3 regions of the Streptomyces sp. NPDC093089 genome follow, and region 1 is predicted to be linked to each of the others. Evidence: riboswitches for the same ligand, from Rfam matches in the RefSeq annotation. Region 1 holds a riboswitch; each other region holds the start of a gene.
What was found. A riboswitch is a leader RNA that binds a small molecule or an ion and turns the genes downstream of it on or off. The one in region 1 is predicted to bind cyclic di-AMP.
Positions count from the first base shown of each region.

Region 2: linked by a shared signal. The riboswitch ahead of ACIQFX_RS23605 (transglycosylase family protein) and the one ahead of ACIQFX_RS08520 (transglycosylase SLT domain-containing protein) in region 1 are both predicted to bind cyclic di-AMP.
Region 3: linked by a shared signal. The riboswitch ahead of ACIQFX_RS34985 (M23 family metallopeptidase) and the one ahead of ACIQFX_RS08520 (transglycosylase SLT domain-containing protein) in region 1 are both predicted to bind cyclic di-AMP.

Region 1 covers NZ_JBIVPA010000003.1:349,795-354,533, forward strand. The annotation lists gene ACIQFX_RS08510 (hypothetical protein) at 1-163, shown strand, start outside; gene ACIQFX_RS08515 (phosphoribosyltransferase family protein) at 391-1,677, shown strand; gene ACIQFX_RS08520 (transglycosylase SLT domain-containing protein) at 1,671-2,549, opposite strand; cyclic di-AMP (ydaO/yuaA leader) riboswitch at 2,554-2,739, opposite strand; gene ACIQFX_RS08525 (hypothetical protein) at 3,080-3,745, shown strand; gene ACIQFX_RS08530 (phosphocholine-specific phospholipase C) at 3,855-4,739, opposite strand, start outside.
Region 2 covers NZ_JBIVPA010000010.1:47,779-52,517, forward strand. The annotation lists gene ACIQFX_RS23590 (septum formation initiator family protein) at 1-205, opposite strand, end outside; gene eno (phosphopyruvate hydratase) at 366-1,652, opposite strand; gene ACIQFX_RS23600 (LysM peptidoglycan-binding domain-containing protein) at 1,957-2,271, opposite strand; partial or broken gene ACIQFX_RS23605 (transglycosylase family protein) at 2,266-2,661, opposite strand; cyclic di-AMP (ydaO/yuaA leader) riboswitch at 2,665-2,838, opposite strand; gene ACIQFX_RS23610 (transglycosylase family protein) at 3,097-4,134, opposite strand; gene ACIQFX_RS23615 (cytochrome P450) at 4,253-4,739, opposite strand, start outside.
Region 3 covers NZ_JBIVPA010000020.1:20,707-25,445, forward strand. The annotation lists gene ACIQFX_RS34970 (GNAT family N-acetyltransferase) at 1-284, opposite strand, end outside; gene ACIQFX_RS34975 (HPr family phosphocarrier protein) at 460-741, shown strand; gene ACIQFX_RS34980 (GntR family transcriptional regulator) at 887-1,570, opposite strand; gene ACIQFX_RS34985 (M23 family metallopeptidase) at 1,776-2,546, opposite strand; cyclic di-AMP (ydaO/yuaA leader) riboswitch at 2,559-2,723, opposite strand; gene ACIQFX_RS34990 (M16 family metallopeptidase) at 2,923-4,290, opposite strand; gene ACIQFX_RS34995 (M16 family metallopeptidase) at 4,317-4,739, opposite strand, start outside.

The sequences.
Region 1 (4,739 bases):
CCCCTACCACTTCGACTTCGCCGAGGCCGGACGCTCCGTCATGTCCGTCGACAAGCGGTTCGGTCTGCGCGACCGGTACGTGCTGGAGATAGCGGACCCGGAGCTCGACCGGCGGCTCGCGATAGCCCAGGCGGTCGCCCTCGACGCCCTCCAGTCGCGCTGACCGCCTGACACCGTCGCTCGCCGCTCGTCGCTCGTCGCTCGTCGCTCGTCGCTCGCCGCTCGTCGCTCGTCGCTCGTCGCTCGCCGCTCGTCGCTCGCCGCTCGTCGCCCGCCGGGCGCCCGCCGACCGTCCATCGGGGACGCGTCTACCCTGGAAGGAGGGGCACGGGACGGGCACGCCGTTCCTCCCCGGGCCCCGGCCGCGGCAAGGCGGAAGGGCGGCGGACCATGTTCTTCAGCGATCGCACGGACGCGGGCAGGCAGCTCGCCGCCCGGCTCGACCACCTCAAGGGCCACGACGTCGTGGTCCTCGGACTCCCGCGCGGCGGGGTACCGGTCGCCGCGCAGGTCGCGGACGCCCTCGACGCGCCGCTCGACATCTGTCTCGTACGGAAGCTGGGGGTGCCCCACCAGCCGGAGCTCGCGATGGGCGCGCTCGGTGAGGGCGGGGTGCGGGTGCTCAACGAGCGGGTGCTCCGGGACACCGGGGTGGGCGAGCGGGCGCTCGCGGCGGTGGAGGAGCGGGAGCACTCCGTCCTCGACGAGCGTGCCGCCCGCTATCGGGGCAGCAGGGCGTCCGTGCCGCTCGAAGGCCGGACCGTGGTCGTCGTCGACGACGGCCTCGCCACGGGGGCCACGGCGCTCGCGGCGTGCCGGGTGGTCCGTGCCCGGGGGGCCGCCCGGATCGTGCTGGCCGTCCCGGTCGCGCCGCACGGGTGGACGGCGCGGCTCGGCGGCGAGGCCGACGAGACGGTCAGCGTCCACACGCCGGAGGTCTTCTACGCGATCGGCCAGTTCTACCGCGACTTCGAGCAGACCGCCGACGCCGAGGTCATCGCGTGTCTGGACCGGAGCCGTGCGGCGCGGGGCCCGGTGGTGCGGGACTCGGACGTGAGGATCGCGGTCGGCGGCGTCACGCTTGCGGGGCGGCTCGCCGTGCCCGACGGTGCCGCGGGCATCGTGCTGTTCGCCCACGGCAGCGGGAGCAGCCGGCACAGTCCCCGGAACCGGGCGGTCGCGGAGGTGCTCAACCGGCAGGGCCTCGGGACCCTGCTGTTCGACCTGCTGACCGAGGCCGAGGCGGGCGACCGGGCGCACGTCTTCGACACCCCGCTGCTGGCCGGACGGCTCGCGTTCGCCACGAAGTGGCTGGCGGAGCAGCCGGTGGCGACCGGCCTGCCGTTGGGCTACTTCGGCGCGAGCACGGGAGCGGCCGCCGCGCTGTGGGCGGCGGCCGATCCGGAGTGCGCGGTGAGCGCCGTCGTGTCGCGCGGTGGCAGGCCGGACCTCGCGGGGGACCGGCTGGCCGGGGTGCGCGCCCCCACGCTCCTGGTGGTGGGCGGTGCGGACGCGCTGGTGCTTGACCTGAACCGGAGGGCCGCTTCACTGCTGCGCTGCGAGAACAGGATCGCCGTGGTCGAGGGTGCCACGCACCTCTTCGAGGAGCCCGGCGCCCTGGAGGAGGTGGCGGAGCTCGCCACCTCCTGGTTCGCCGGGCACTTCCGGGCTCAGTAGGCGCCGTTGACGTTGTCGATGGAGCCGTAGCGGTCGGCCGCGTAGTTGCACGCGGCGGTGATGTTGGCGACCGGGTCGAAGAGGTCCATCGACGTGCCGGGCACGTGGTAGGCGAGGAAGGTCGGCTCGATGACCTGGAGCAGGCCCTTCGAGGGCGTTCCGGCCGCGGCGTTGGAGTCCCAGAGGTTGATGGCCCGGGGGTTGCCGGAGGACTCGCGCATGACGTTGCGGAGGATGCCGTCGTACGAACCCGGGATGCCGCGCTGGGCCATGATGGCCAGCGACTCGCGGATCCAGCCGTCGAGGTTGTCGGCGTAGTTGGTGGCGGCCGGGGCGGCCTGGGCCGGAGCGGCGGCGGGGGCCGCCGCCGGGGCGGCCTGCGCGGCGGAGGCGCCGGTGGAGGCCGGGGCGGAGCGGCGCTCGGAGCGGCTCGCCCGATCGGGTGTACCGGTCTTCTTCTTCGCCGGCGCGGGGGTGACCTTCGCGGAATCCCGACGAAGCGTCAGTTCAAGACCCGGATGAATAAGTGACGGATTGTCACCCACGGCGCTTCGGTTGGCCCGGTAAAGGTTCTTCCAGCCGCCCTGAATTCCCTTCTTCTGGGCGATCAGGGAAAGCGAGTCGCCGCGGACGACGGTGTAGGTGCGGGCGGCGGCCGGGGCGGCGGGAGCCTTGGCGGCGGTCGGCGCCGCGAAGGCGGGGGCCGCGACGGCGCCGGTGGTGAATTCCGGTGCGCCGGAAACGGGCGCGGCGCCGGCCACGGCGGGGGTGATCAGCGGGAGGGCAAGGGCGACGCCGCCCGTGCCGGCCAGTGCGAGTCCCTGGGAGACGGGGCGTCGACGGGGGCGGCGGTGCTTACCGTGAGCAGGCATGACGGATTCCTCTCCGGCGCCTGCGGGGTGAGCTGTCGGGTTCGGACGGGAGCTGTCCGGCCGCGCGCACGCGGCTGCACCCCGAGCCGTTCCGGATTTCCGGATCGGCGTATTCGTGGGTCCCCCGCTCCTGCCGTCGGGTGAAAAGGGAGGTATTTCGAGCGGTGGCAGGATTTGGCGATCCGCTCGAATGGAGGTGACCGTAGGCCAGTAATGCGGCGGATAACAAGGGGATGGCAGTCCGTCGCGCGGCGAAAAGATCACGTAATTCAGGTAATTCAAGATCGGCCGCCCGTCCGGGCCGTCGAACTCCCGTGTGCCCCATGGCCTGCGGACATTTCGATCATCAGGGCGAAACCGGGAAAGTGAGTCGCGTCACCAGGTTCCCAATGTCCGAATATGCGCGGTAATTCTGTTAATGGGGGAGTGGGTGGAAAAGACCCCCGCGGTGGGTGTGCAGTCAAGGGCAAAAGTCGCAAAACCGACATTCGTGCTGAAGGATGGACCCATCCCGACCGAGGAGCCGCCGGATGCCGCCCGCCCTCTCCACCCCCAGCCCCGACACCGTCGATCGCGAGGCCGCCACGCTCTACGACAGCGCCGTCTGGCAGCGGATCGTCACCGACTGGACCCCCGCCCCGACCTCCGATCCGCCCCCCGACCGGGCCTCCGGCCGGACGGGTGGCGAACCGGTCGCTCCCGACGCTCCGCCGCGAGAGCCGGAGAGCTGGCGGAACCTCCTCACGGTGCCGGTGGAGCGGCTCGTGGCCGACGCCCTCGACGCGCTGCCGCCGCCGCTGCCCGCCGAGCCCCGCCTGCCGGGCCGCATCGGAGCCGTACTGCCGGACCGGCTGCACATCTGGCGCCGCATCGGCCGCAGCGACCTGCGCCCGTCGGTTCACCTCGGCTACGCCCGCCGCGTGCTCACGGAGTGGGGCTGGCAGAACGTCCCGTACAAGCTGCGCGACGCGCGCGGGGCCCGGTGCGTCTGCGGCGCCCTGCTCGCCGCGCACCGACTCGGCCACGGCAGCGCGGACACCATGAACGAGGCTGCGGCCTGGATCATGACCGAGCTGCGGTCGCGGGGCTGGAACGATCTGATCGGACCGTGGAACCGGGCCCCCGGCCGTACGGCGGACGACGCCGTGGCCCTCCTGGACGCCACCATCCACCGGGCCGCGCAGGCCGGCCGCTGACGGCCCCGGGTCGCGACGGACGGCCCCGGAGGCCGTACCCGACGGCCCGGACCGTGACGGACGTCCGCCGGGAGGCACCCCGAGGGCGCCGCCCGGCGGACGGCGGCGGTCAGCCGCTGACGCTGGGCGCTCCGGTCTCGATGTGGCCGGTGTACCGGCGCGACCAGGTGCCGTCGATGTCGGCGACGATCGTGAAGTCGTACCAGCCGCCGTGGTAGGCCACCGCGTTGAAGAAGTCCTCGCGGCTGGAGTTCGCCGGCACCGTGTACGTCCACGGCCCGTCCGAGCGGTAGGCGTTCGACCGGATCGTGAAGGTGACCGGACCGCCCGACGCGTTGGTCATCCTGAACCACAGGGCCGTCTTGCCCGTGCCCGGCTCGGTCGCGAACCTGGCGGCCACCTCCACGGCCTTGCCCGCCTTGGAGGCGTCGCCGATGAAGCGCCGCAGGAAGCGGTTGGGGCCCATCATCGAGATGTCGTACTTGCCCGAACCCGAGCCGAGGCCGATGTTGAAGTAGTCGGACGCCGTACCGCCCGGGTCGACGGTGTACTGCCAGGCGGCGGTGTCGCGGTACTGGTGCGGGTGGATCGAGAAGTGCGCCGCGCGCCGGGCCTCCGCGCCCTGGTTCGTCATCGAGAACCAGGCCAGGATCTTGCCGGCCGCCCCGAACTCGAACCGGTCGAGGTTGCCGTTCGCCTGGTAGGGCACCGCGCGGGCCGGCCGGGTGCCGGACTCCTGCGCCGGCAGGGCGTTGTTCTGGGGCGCCGGGTTCGGCAGCGGGCCACAGGTGGCCTGGCCGATGACCTTGGCGGTGGAGGGGAGGCCCGCCGGCACGCCGTACACCGGGTGGGCGAAGTCGAAGACCCCGGTCAGATCGCCCGTCACCTTCCTGCGCCACTCGCTGATGTTGGGGCAGGTGGCCGGTGTGCCGAGGGCCGCCGTCCAGGTCTCCATGAAGCGCAGCACGGAGGTGTGGTCGAAGACCTCGGAGCT
Region 2 (4,739 bases), on a different contig from region 1:
GCTGGGAGACGTAGCTCCGCATCGGGTAGGCGAGCGCCACGACGAGGGAGCAGACGACGAGGGCGAGGAAGGCCGCGCGGCCGGTGAGCCGCGAGCGGCGGGCCTGACGGCGGGTCTGGGAGCGGTAGACACGGGCGGCGGTCTGCTCGCCGAGCAGCCTGATCCGGGTCGCGGTCGAGAACCGGTCCCGGTCCTTCGCGGCCATGTCGTGTCGCCTCCCCTGTTCACGCGGACGTCCCCGCACACGGTACGGGACCGAGTACGGGGACGCTTCGCTTCGCTACGCCTTTGCTCCCTGTTCAATTCTCCGGATGCAAAGGCCCGGAAGCTGCCCTGCGGGGCCGGTGCCGGCCCCTGGGGTCGTGTCAGCCCTTGAAGCGCGGGAAGGCGCTGCGGCCGGCGTAGACCGCGGCGTCGTCGAGGATCTCCTCGATGCGCAGCAGCTGGTTGTACTTGGCGACGCGGTCCGAGCGGGCCGGGGCGCCGGTCTTGATCTGGCCGCAGTTCACGGCGACCGCGAGGTCGGCGATGGTGACGTCCTCGGTCTCGCCGGAGCGGTGGGACATCATGCACTTGAAGCCGTTGCGCTGGGCCAGCTCGACGGCGTCGAGGGTCTCGGTCAGCGAGCCGATCTGGTTGACCTTGACCAGGAGGGCGTTCGCGGTGCCCTCCTCGATGCCGCGGGCGAGGCGCTCCGGGTTGGTGACGAAGAGGTCGTCGCCGACGATCTGGACCTTGGTGCCCAGCTTGTCGGTGAGGACCTTCCAGCCCGCCCAGTCGTCCTCGAACAGCGGGTCCTCGATGGAGACCATCGGGTACGCGGCGACGAGCTCCTCGTAGTACTCGGTCATCTCGGCGGCCGAGCGGGACTTGCCCTCGAACTCGTACTTGCCGTCCTTGTAGAACTCGGACGCGGCGACGTCGAGCGCGAGCGCGACGTCGGAGCCCGGGGTGTAGCCGGCCTCCTTGATGGCCTCGACGATGAGGTCGAGGGCGGCGCGGTTCGACTCGAGGTTCGGGGCGAAGCCGCCCTCGTCGCCGAGGCCGGTGGAGAGGCCCTTGCGCTTCAGCACGCCCTTGAGCGTGTGGTAGATCTCGGCACCCCAGCGAAGGGCCTCGGAGAAGGACTCCGCGCCGATCGGGGCGATCATGAACTCCTGGATGTCGACGTTGGAGTCGGCGTGCGACCCACCGTTGAGGATGTTCATCATCGGAACGGGCAGCAGGTGCGCGTTCGGGCCGCCGAGGTAGCGGAACAGCGGAAGGTCGCTGGCCTCGGAGGCGGCGTGCGCCACGGCGAGCGAGACGCCGAGGATGGCGTTGGCGCCGAGCGAGCCCTTGTTCTCGGTGGCGTCCAGGTCGAACATGGCCTGGTCGATCAGCCGCTGCTCGGTGGCGTCGTAGCCGACGAGCTCCGGGCCGATCTGCTCGATGACGGCGAGGACGGCCTTCTCGACACCCTTGCCCAGGTAGCGGTTGGGGTCACCGTCGCGAAGCTCGATGGCCTCGAACGCACCGGTGGAGGCGCCGGACGGAACAGCAGCACGGCCGGTGCTGCCGTCGTCGAGGCCGACCTCGACCTCGACCGTGGGGTTGCCTCGGGAGTCCAGGATTTCCCGGGCTACGACGACGTCGATGGACGGCACGAGCATCTCCTTCTGGGATGTGACGCTGGATGTGACGCAAGGTCGATGCAGGTCGCTTGGCCTTGCGACAAGAGCCTAACCGCCTCGGGGGCTCAGGCCCGCCGGGCGCCCGCACCCTGGGACGAAAAAGGACCCAAGGGCACGCACATGGGGACGAAGGGCCCCAGATCTACTGGACAGTAACCGCTGGAGGCCCTCCGCGGGTGCCCGTGGAGGCGCAGGCGTCCGGTACGACGGAACCCCGGCCCGGCGCGCACGGGGGGGGGAGGCGCGCCGGGTCGGGGTGGTCACCGCGGGAGGGTCGTCAGGCTCACTTCAGGTGGAGCTGCTGGCCCACGTAGATGAGGTCGGCGTCGGCGACGACGTCCTTGTTCAGGTCGTAGAGCTTCTCCCAGCCGCCCTGGACGCCGTGCTCCTGGGCGATGGTGCCGAGCGTGTCGCCGGCCTCGACCCGGTACTCGCCGTCACCCTTCTGGACCGTCGTGCCGGCCGGGGTGGTGATGGTCTTGCGGGCCGTGGCCTTCTTGGCCGAGGTGACCTTCTTGGTGGCCGTGGCCTTCTTCGGGGCCTGGCGCTTCTCGCTGCGCGTGGTCGGCTCGGTGGCCGTGCGCTTGGGGGCCTCGATGGTGCCACCGGTGTAGGCGGTGTTGGAGAGGCCCACGCCGCAGCTCGGCCACGCACCCTTGCCCTGGCCCGCGAGGACCTTCTCGGCGATGGTGATCTGCTGGGACTTCGAGGCCTGGTTGGCGGTCGGGGCGTAGGCGGTGCCGCCGTACGCGGCCCAGGTGGAGGCCGAGAACTGCAGGCCGCCGTAGTAGCCGTTGCCGGTGTTGATGGACCAGTTGCCGCCGGACTCGCACTGGGCGACGCGGTCCCACTCGGAGGCCGTGGCGGCCGACGCGGTGCCCGCGGTCATCAGCGGGGCGGCGACGGCGACACCGGTGACGCCGACGAGCGTGGCGACCTGGGTGGCCTTGGAGGGACGACGGTGTTTGCCCTTGCCGGAAAACAGCATGGAGATTCTCCTCACCGACGCCTGTGAGGTGAGCTGTCGGGTTCGGGCCGGAAAGTTGCCCGGCCGCGTGTCCTAGCACGCGGCTTCACCCCAAGCCGGTCTTCGGCCGTCTGTCTCAACGGCCGGGACCGGCACTTACCTTGGGTCCCCCACTCCTGCCTTCGGCGCTGACGCGACGACTGTTCCCATCGACCGACGGCAGGATTCGGCGTTTCGGTCGACGGGGCCCGCGGTGGCGAGCGGTTAAGACCGTAGACACAGACCCACCGGAAGTTCAAAGAGGCCGATTGCGGAAATATCGCCCTTACCTGCCTTCCGGTGGGAGGCGTTTGTGCAGGTGAGAGGTGACGGAGGCAAAGGTTACGGACAGGACACGCCAGTTGAGGCGAAGAGACCCATGTCTCACTTGCCCAGAACCGGACACACCGCCCCGAACTACCCCTCGGCCGGGACCGAATCCTTCGTCAGTTCAAGGCTCTGACCAGGCAGGATCAGGTCCGGATCGGCGCCCACCGTCTGGCGGTTGGCGTCATAGAGGGCCGTCCAGCCTCCGGGCAGTTCGTTCGACTGCGCGATGTCGGAGAGGCTGTCGCCGGGCTGCACGGTGTACGCGTCCGAAGTGCCCTGACTGTCCGTTGCGCCCGAATTATTCACTCCGTCAGCCGTCGGCGTCACGGAGGAGCCATCGGCCGGCTTGTCCGTGGATGACGCATGCTTGCCGGATTCGCCCGACTTGCCCGGCTTGCCGGCTTCCTCCGTAGCGGCCTCGCCCCGGTGCTTGCCGGATCCCGGCGCGGTCGACGGCGCGCCACCCTCCGTCTCACCGGGGGAAACGGACGTACCGGGCGCAACGGACTCGTCGGGCGCGCCCGGAGTCGTCGGCGTGCCGGGGGTGACGGGCACGCCCGGGGTGACCGAGGAGTCCGGGGCCCCCGGCGTGGTGGACGTGACGGGCGACGGGACGGCCGTGGCCTCCTTCGCCTTCTCGGCGGCCTTGGCGGAGGCCGACGGCAGGCCGTCGGTCCGGTTCGACTCGACGACCGGACCCGTGGGCGCCTTCGGGACGGAGGTCGGGCCGGGGTCCACCCCGGTGTCCTTGCCGTCGTTCGTCAGCCCGGCGATCGGCGCGCAGGTGGCCCACTCCGTGCTGCCCTTGGCAAGGGCCTTCTCGGCCACGGCGATCTGCTGGGCGCGGCTGGCCAGGTCGGGGCTGGGCGCGTACGCCAGGCCGCCGTTGCGCTCCCAGCTGTCCTGGGTGAACTGGAGGCCGCCGTACATGCCGTTGCCGAAGTTGGCGCTCCACTGGCCACCGGACTCGCACTCGGCGACCCGGTCCCAGGTGGAGGCGTCGGCGGCGGAGGCGGATCCCGTGGCGAGCAGCGGCAGCGCCATGGCGGATCCGGTCACACCGGCGGCGACGACGAGGGCGGGGGCCTGACGGGGGCGACGGTGTCGTCCGTTCCCGGAACGCATAGAAGCGCCTTTCGCGTGACGGCTGAAGACTGCGGTGAAGGTAGCCGTATTCGAACGCTCGTCACAAGTCGATGGACCCGGGATCACGCGAAGATCACAGTTCTGATGAATCGTCAGTTCACTGCGGGGGTACGGAAGGGGAGAATTCCACCGGAAGCGTGCGCAAACCCCGCATGATGAGCCCGCCGCGCCACCGCAGTTCGTCCGGGTCGACGGCAAGTCGCAGGTCCGGCAGGCGAGTCAGCAGCGTCGCCAGCGCGGTCTGCCCCTCCAGGCGCGCGAGCGGCGCGCCCAGGCAGTAGTGGATGCCGTGCCCGTACCCGAGGTGCTGGTTGTCCCGCCGGGTGAGGTCCAGCACGTCCGGCCCCGCGAACCGCGCCGGGTCCCGGTTCGCGGCGGCGAGCACCACGAGCACCGGGTCCCCCGCCGGGATCTCCTGCCCGCCGATGGTCAGCGCCCGCGTCGCGTACCGCCAGGTCGCCATCTCCACCGGCCCGTCGAACCGCAGGAGTTCCTCGACGCCCGTCTCCAGGAGCCCCTGTTCCCCGGCCGCGAGCGAGGCCTGGAGCCCCTCGCGCTGCCCGGGGTGGCGCAGCAGCTGGTAG
Region 3 (4,739 bases), on a different contig from region 1:
GTCGCCGCGAGTCCCACCCGGTCCACGAAGTCGTGGTGGGTGAAGCGGTGGACGTCCTTGGCGGAGAGGCGCGGGTAGGGCGCGAAGAACCGGTAGTACTTCGACTCGTCGGAGACCTGCTCGTAGAAGCTGACCAGCCGGTCGGCGTCGTCGGCGGTGATGGGCCTGATGCGCGCGGTGCCGCCGTCGCGCAGGACGACGTCCGCTTCCCAGTGGTCGGGGTAGACGTGCTCCGGCGGGGCCGGCCGTTCCGCCGCTTCCGACTGCTCCGACGCGCTCTGCATGGGGTCAGCCTACGGCCGCGACACGACCGTGGCACCGCTCGCGCGGCGGGTGCGCGCCGTGCAAGGTAGGGAGGGCCGAAGGGCGGTCCGGTCCGGGCCGGAGGTCGGCGCGAGCACCACGCAGCACATGAGAGACTGGTCTAGACAACCCGCTTGAGACCCGAAGGGCAACACCATGGCTGAGCGCCGCGTCAACGTCGGCTGGGCCGAGGGCCTGCACGCCCGCCCCGCGTCCATCTTCGTCCGTGCCGCCACGGCTTCCGGCGTGCCGGTGACGATCGCCAAGTCCGACGGCACCCCGGTGAACGCCGCTTCCATGCTCGCGGTGCTCGGCCTGGGTGCGCAGGGCGGCGAGGAGATCGTCCTCGCGTCGGAGGCCGACGGCGCCGAGGTCGCGCTCGACCGTCTCGCGAAGCTGGTCGCCGAGGGTCTGGACGAGCTCCCCGAGACCGTCTGATCCGGTCCCCGCTCGACGAATGCACGACGAATGGCCGTGGCCGCCGAATTCCGGCGGCCACGGCCATTCGCATTATCCCGGTCACTTTTCCGGGCAGCACGAATAACGCCGTGCGAATACTTCTTCTTTGTATACGGTGCGCACGTTAATTCCGGGCGCTCGCCGTGTTGACTGCATGTTGCGAAACCCTCACACGGCCCCGATCCGGCCTTTTGAGCCGGTGCAGCGACAGGGAGCGTTCGGCGTGCAGCACGGTCAGCGCCCTGGCCCGCTCGGCATCGCCGCGCGCCACCGCGTCGACGATGGCACCGTGCTCGGCCCAGGCCTCCACCGGCTGGGCGGGCGTGTCCACCGCGTACATCCAGGCGATCTTGTGCCGGAGCTGGGTGAGCAGCGCCGTCAGGGCCGGACTGCCGGAGGCCTGCGCGAGCGTCTCGTGGAACCAGCCGCCGAGCGAGCGCAGATCCTCGCCCTGGCCGCGCCTGGCGCGCTCCTGACCCAGTCTGACCAGGCCCCGCAGCACCTTGAGGTGGGCGTCGGTGCGCCGCTGCGCGGCCCGCGCGGCCCCCAGCGGTTCGAGCAGCGACCGCATGTCGAGCAGGTCGGCCGCCTCCTGCTCGGTGGGCTCGGCGACGTGCGCCCCCGCATGCCGGCGGGTGACGACGAAGCCTTCGGACTCCAGCGTGCGCAGGGCCTCGCGGACCGGGACGCGCGAGACCCCGTACCGGCGGGCGAGTTGTTCCTCGGTCAGCCGGCCGCCGCGCTCGTAGACGCCGGAGACGATGTCGTCCCTGATCGCCGTGCATACCGAATGCGCGGGAATGCGCATGTCCGACCTCCGCCTTGGTCCGCGCGAGACAATTCGAGCGGCGCCTGTTCTGCGCCTGATCATCGACTCTATTGCAGCGCGCCGGGATTTCCGATGCCCCGGCGGAATCCATGGCATTGTTCCACTGCCCCGCGAGCAGCGAAAAGCCCCGGCTCAGTACGAGCCGGGGCTTTTGCGACGCGGTGCGGAACCGGGCCGGGCGGGGTCAGACGTGGACGCCGCGGGCGCGGAGGTACGCGATCGGGCTGATGTCGGAGCCGTAGTCGGCGCCCGTGCGCGCCTCGAAGTGGAGGTGCGGTCCGGTCGAGTTGCCGGTCGAGCCGGAGATGCCTATCTGCTGACCGGGCTCGACGGTCTGGCCGACGTGGACCCCGATGGAGGAGAGGTGCCCGTACTGCGTGTACGTGCCGTCGTTCATCCGGATCACGATGTTGTTGCCGTACGCGCCGCCCCAGCCGGCCTCGACGACGGTGCCGGAGCCGACGGAGACGACCCTGCTGCCGTAGGCGGCGTGGAAGTCGACGCCGGAGTGGCTGCCCGAGGACCAGAGCGAACCACCGGTCTTGTAGCCGGTGGAGACGTACGAGCCGGCGACGGGGAGCTGGAAGGAGGCCAGACGGCGGCGCTCGGCCTCGCGGGCGGCGCGCTCGCGCTCCTCGCGGATCTCCTTGGCGCGGGCCTCGGCCTTGCGCTTCGCCTCGGCCTTGGCCTTCGCCAGGGCGAGGGCCTCGACGGCCTCCTGCTCCTGGGCGGCGGCCTGGGCGTCGATCCGGTCGACGAGGGAGTCCTCGGTGATGACCTGGGTGAGGCCGGTGTCCTCGGCGGAGCGGTTGTCCGTGTCGGCGGCGAGCGCCGGGGAGGCGAGGGTTCCGATGACGCCGGTGGTGGCGAGCGTCGCGACGCCGGCGATGCCCACGCTGCGGCGCGCCATCCGGCTCGGACCACGATGCTTCCCGGTGGCACGGGTGAACGCCATGTAGTGGCTGATCCTTTCCTTCCTTCTCGCCTACCGGGTTAGCTGACGGGTTCGGAGCAGGAAGGTCTCCTACGAACCCCTCCGTACGGGACGAAGGCGTCCGATTCACCCCAGGGACTCATGTGGGTCCCCGGCTCCCCAGGCTCGCGCCTGACGGGGACTCGGCGATGACTGTCCGATGCCGCGGCTGCGGCACGTGCAACTGACGAACAGCCGCACCGACGCTATGCGGATCGTCTTTCAATCACCAACCAGACACGCTTTTTGTAAGACTTGCCACAGGGCAAAGAGTTACCCTTGCGCCCAATACGGACATAACGGAGGACCCCGGCGAACCTGCCGCCGGGGCCCTCCCGTTGTCACACCGGAACCGGAATCAGCCGGTCACGACGGTCACTTCACCGATGCCGAGCGCCCGCACGGGCTCCGCGATCTGCGCCGCGTCGCCCACCAGCACCGTGACGAGCCGGTCCACGGGGAAGGCGCTGACCACGGCAGCGGTCGCCTCCACCGTGCCGGTCTCGGCCAGGCGCGCGTACAACTGGGCCTGGAAGTCGTCCGGAAGGTGCTGCTCGACCTGGTCGGCGAGCGTCCCGGCGACGGAGGCGGCCGTCTCGTACTTCAGCGGCGCGACCCCCACCAGGTTCTGCACGGCGGTCTCCCGCTCGGCGTCGGTGAGCCCCTCGGCGGCGAGGGTGCGCAGCACCTGCCACAGGTCCTCCAGGGCCGGACCGGTGTTGGGGGTGTCGACGGAGCCGCTGATGCCGAGCATCGAGGCGCCGTTGCCCTCGGCGTCCGAGCGGAGCACCTGCCCGAAGGCCCGCACGCCGTACGTGTAGCCCTTCTCCTCGCGCAGGACCCGGTCGAGCCGCGAGGTCAGGGTGCCGCCGAGGCAGTACGTGCCGAGGACCTGGGCCGACCACACGCGGTCGTGCCGGTCGGGGCCGATCCGGCCGATGAGCAGCTGGGTCTGCACGGCGCCCGGGCGGTCCACGATGACGACCCGCCCGGCGTCGTCGGCGGTGATCGGCGGCATCGGGAGCGGCTCGGCCGGCTCACCGGTCCAGGCGCCCAGCGTGTCCGCGAGGACCTTGTCGAGGTCGACGCCCGTCAGGTCGCCGACGACCACCGCCGTGGCCGTGCCGGGCCGGACGTACGCGTCGTAGAAGGCGCGGACGGCCGGGGCGTCGATCGCGGCGACGGTCTCCTCGGTGCCCTGGCGCGGCCGGGACATCCGGGACTCGGCCGGGAACAGCTCCTTGGAGAGCTGCTTGGCGGCGCGGCGGGCCGGGTTCGCCGTCTCGTGCGGGATCTCGTCGAGACGGTTGCGCACCAGGCGCTCGATCTCGGTTTCCAGGAACGCCGGGGCGATCAGGGCCTCGGAGAGCAGCCCGAGCGCCTTGGGCAGCCGGGAGACGGGGACCTCCAGGGAGACCCGTACGCCCGGGTGGTCGGCGTGCGCGTCGAGCGTCGCGCCGCAGCGCTCCAGCTCGGCCGCGAACTCCTCGGCGCTGTGCTGGTCGGTGCCCTCGGAGAGCGCGCGGGCCATGATCGTGGCGACGCCGTCGAGACCGGCGGGCTCCGCGTCCAGCGGGGCCGGCAGGAAGATCTCCACGGCCACGACCTGCTGGCCGGGGCGGTGGCAGGTCAGCAGCGTCAGGCCGTTGTCCAGCTTCCCGCGGTCCGGGGCCGGGAAGGCCCAGGGCTTCGCGTCGCCCGGCTGGGGCTGCGGGTGGAAGTCCATGCTCGTCAAAGACGCGGCAGCGTCGGTCACTGGTCCGCTCCCTCTTCGTCGTCGCCGTTGTCGCTCTGCTCGGTCGCCAGGGGCTCGTAGACCAGCACCGCGCGGTTGTCGGGGCGCAGCTTGGCCGCGGCGACCGCCCGCACCTCCTCGGCGGTGACGTCCAGGACGCGGTCCACGGCGGTCAGGGCGAGCTGCGGGTCGCCGAACAGCACGGCGAACCGGCACAGTTCGTCGGCGCGGCCCGCGACGGTGCCGAGCCGGTCGAGCCACTCGCGCTCCAACTGGGCCTGCGCGCGCTCCATCTCCTCCGGCGTGGGGCCCTCGGCGGCGAACCGGGCGAGCTCCTCGTCGACGGCCGCCTCGATCTGCGGGACCTCGACGCCTCCGGAGGTCTTCACGTCCAGCCAGCCCAGCGAGGGCGCGCCGGCGAGCCGCAGCAGGCCGAAGCC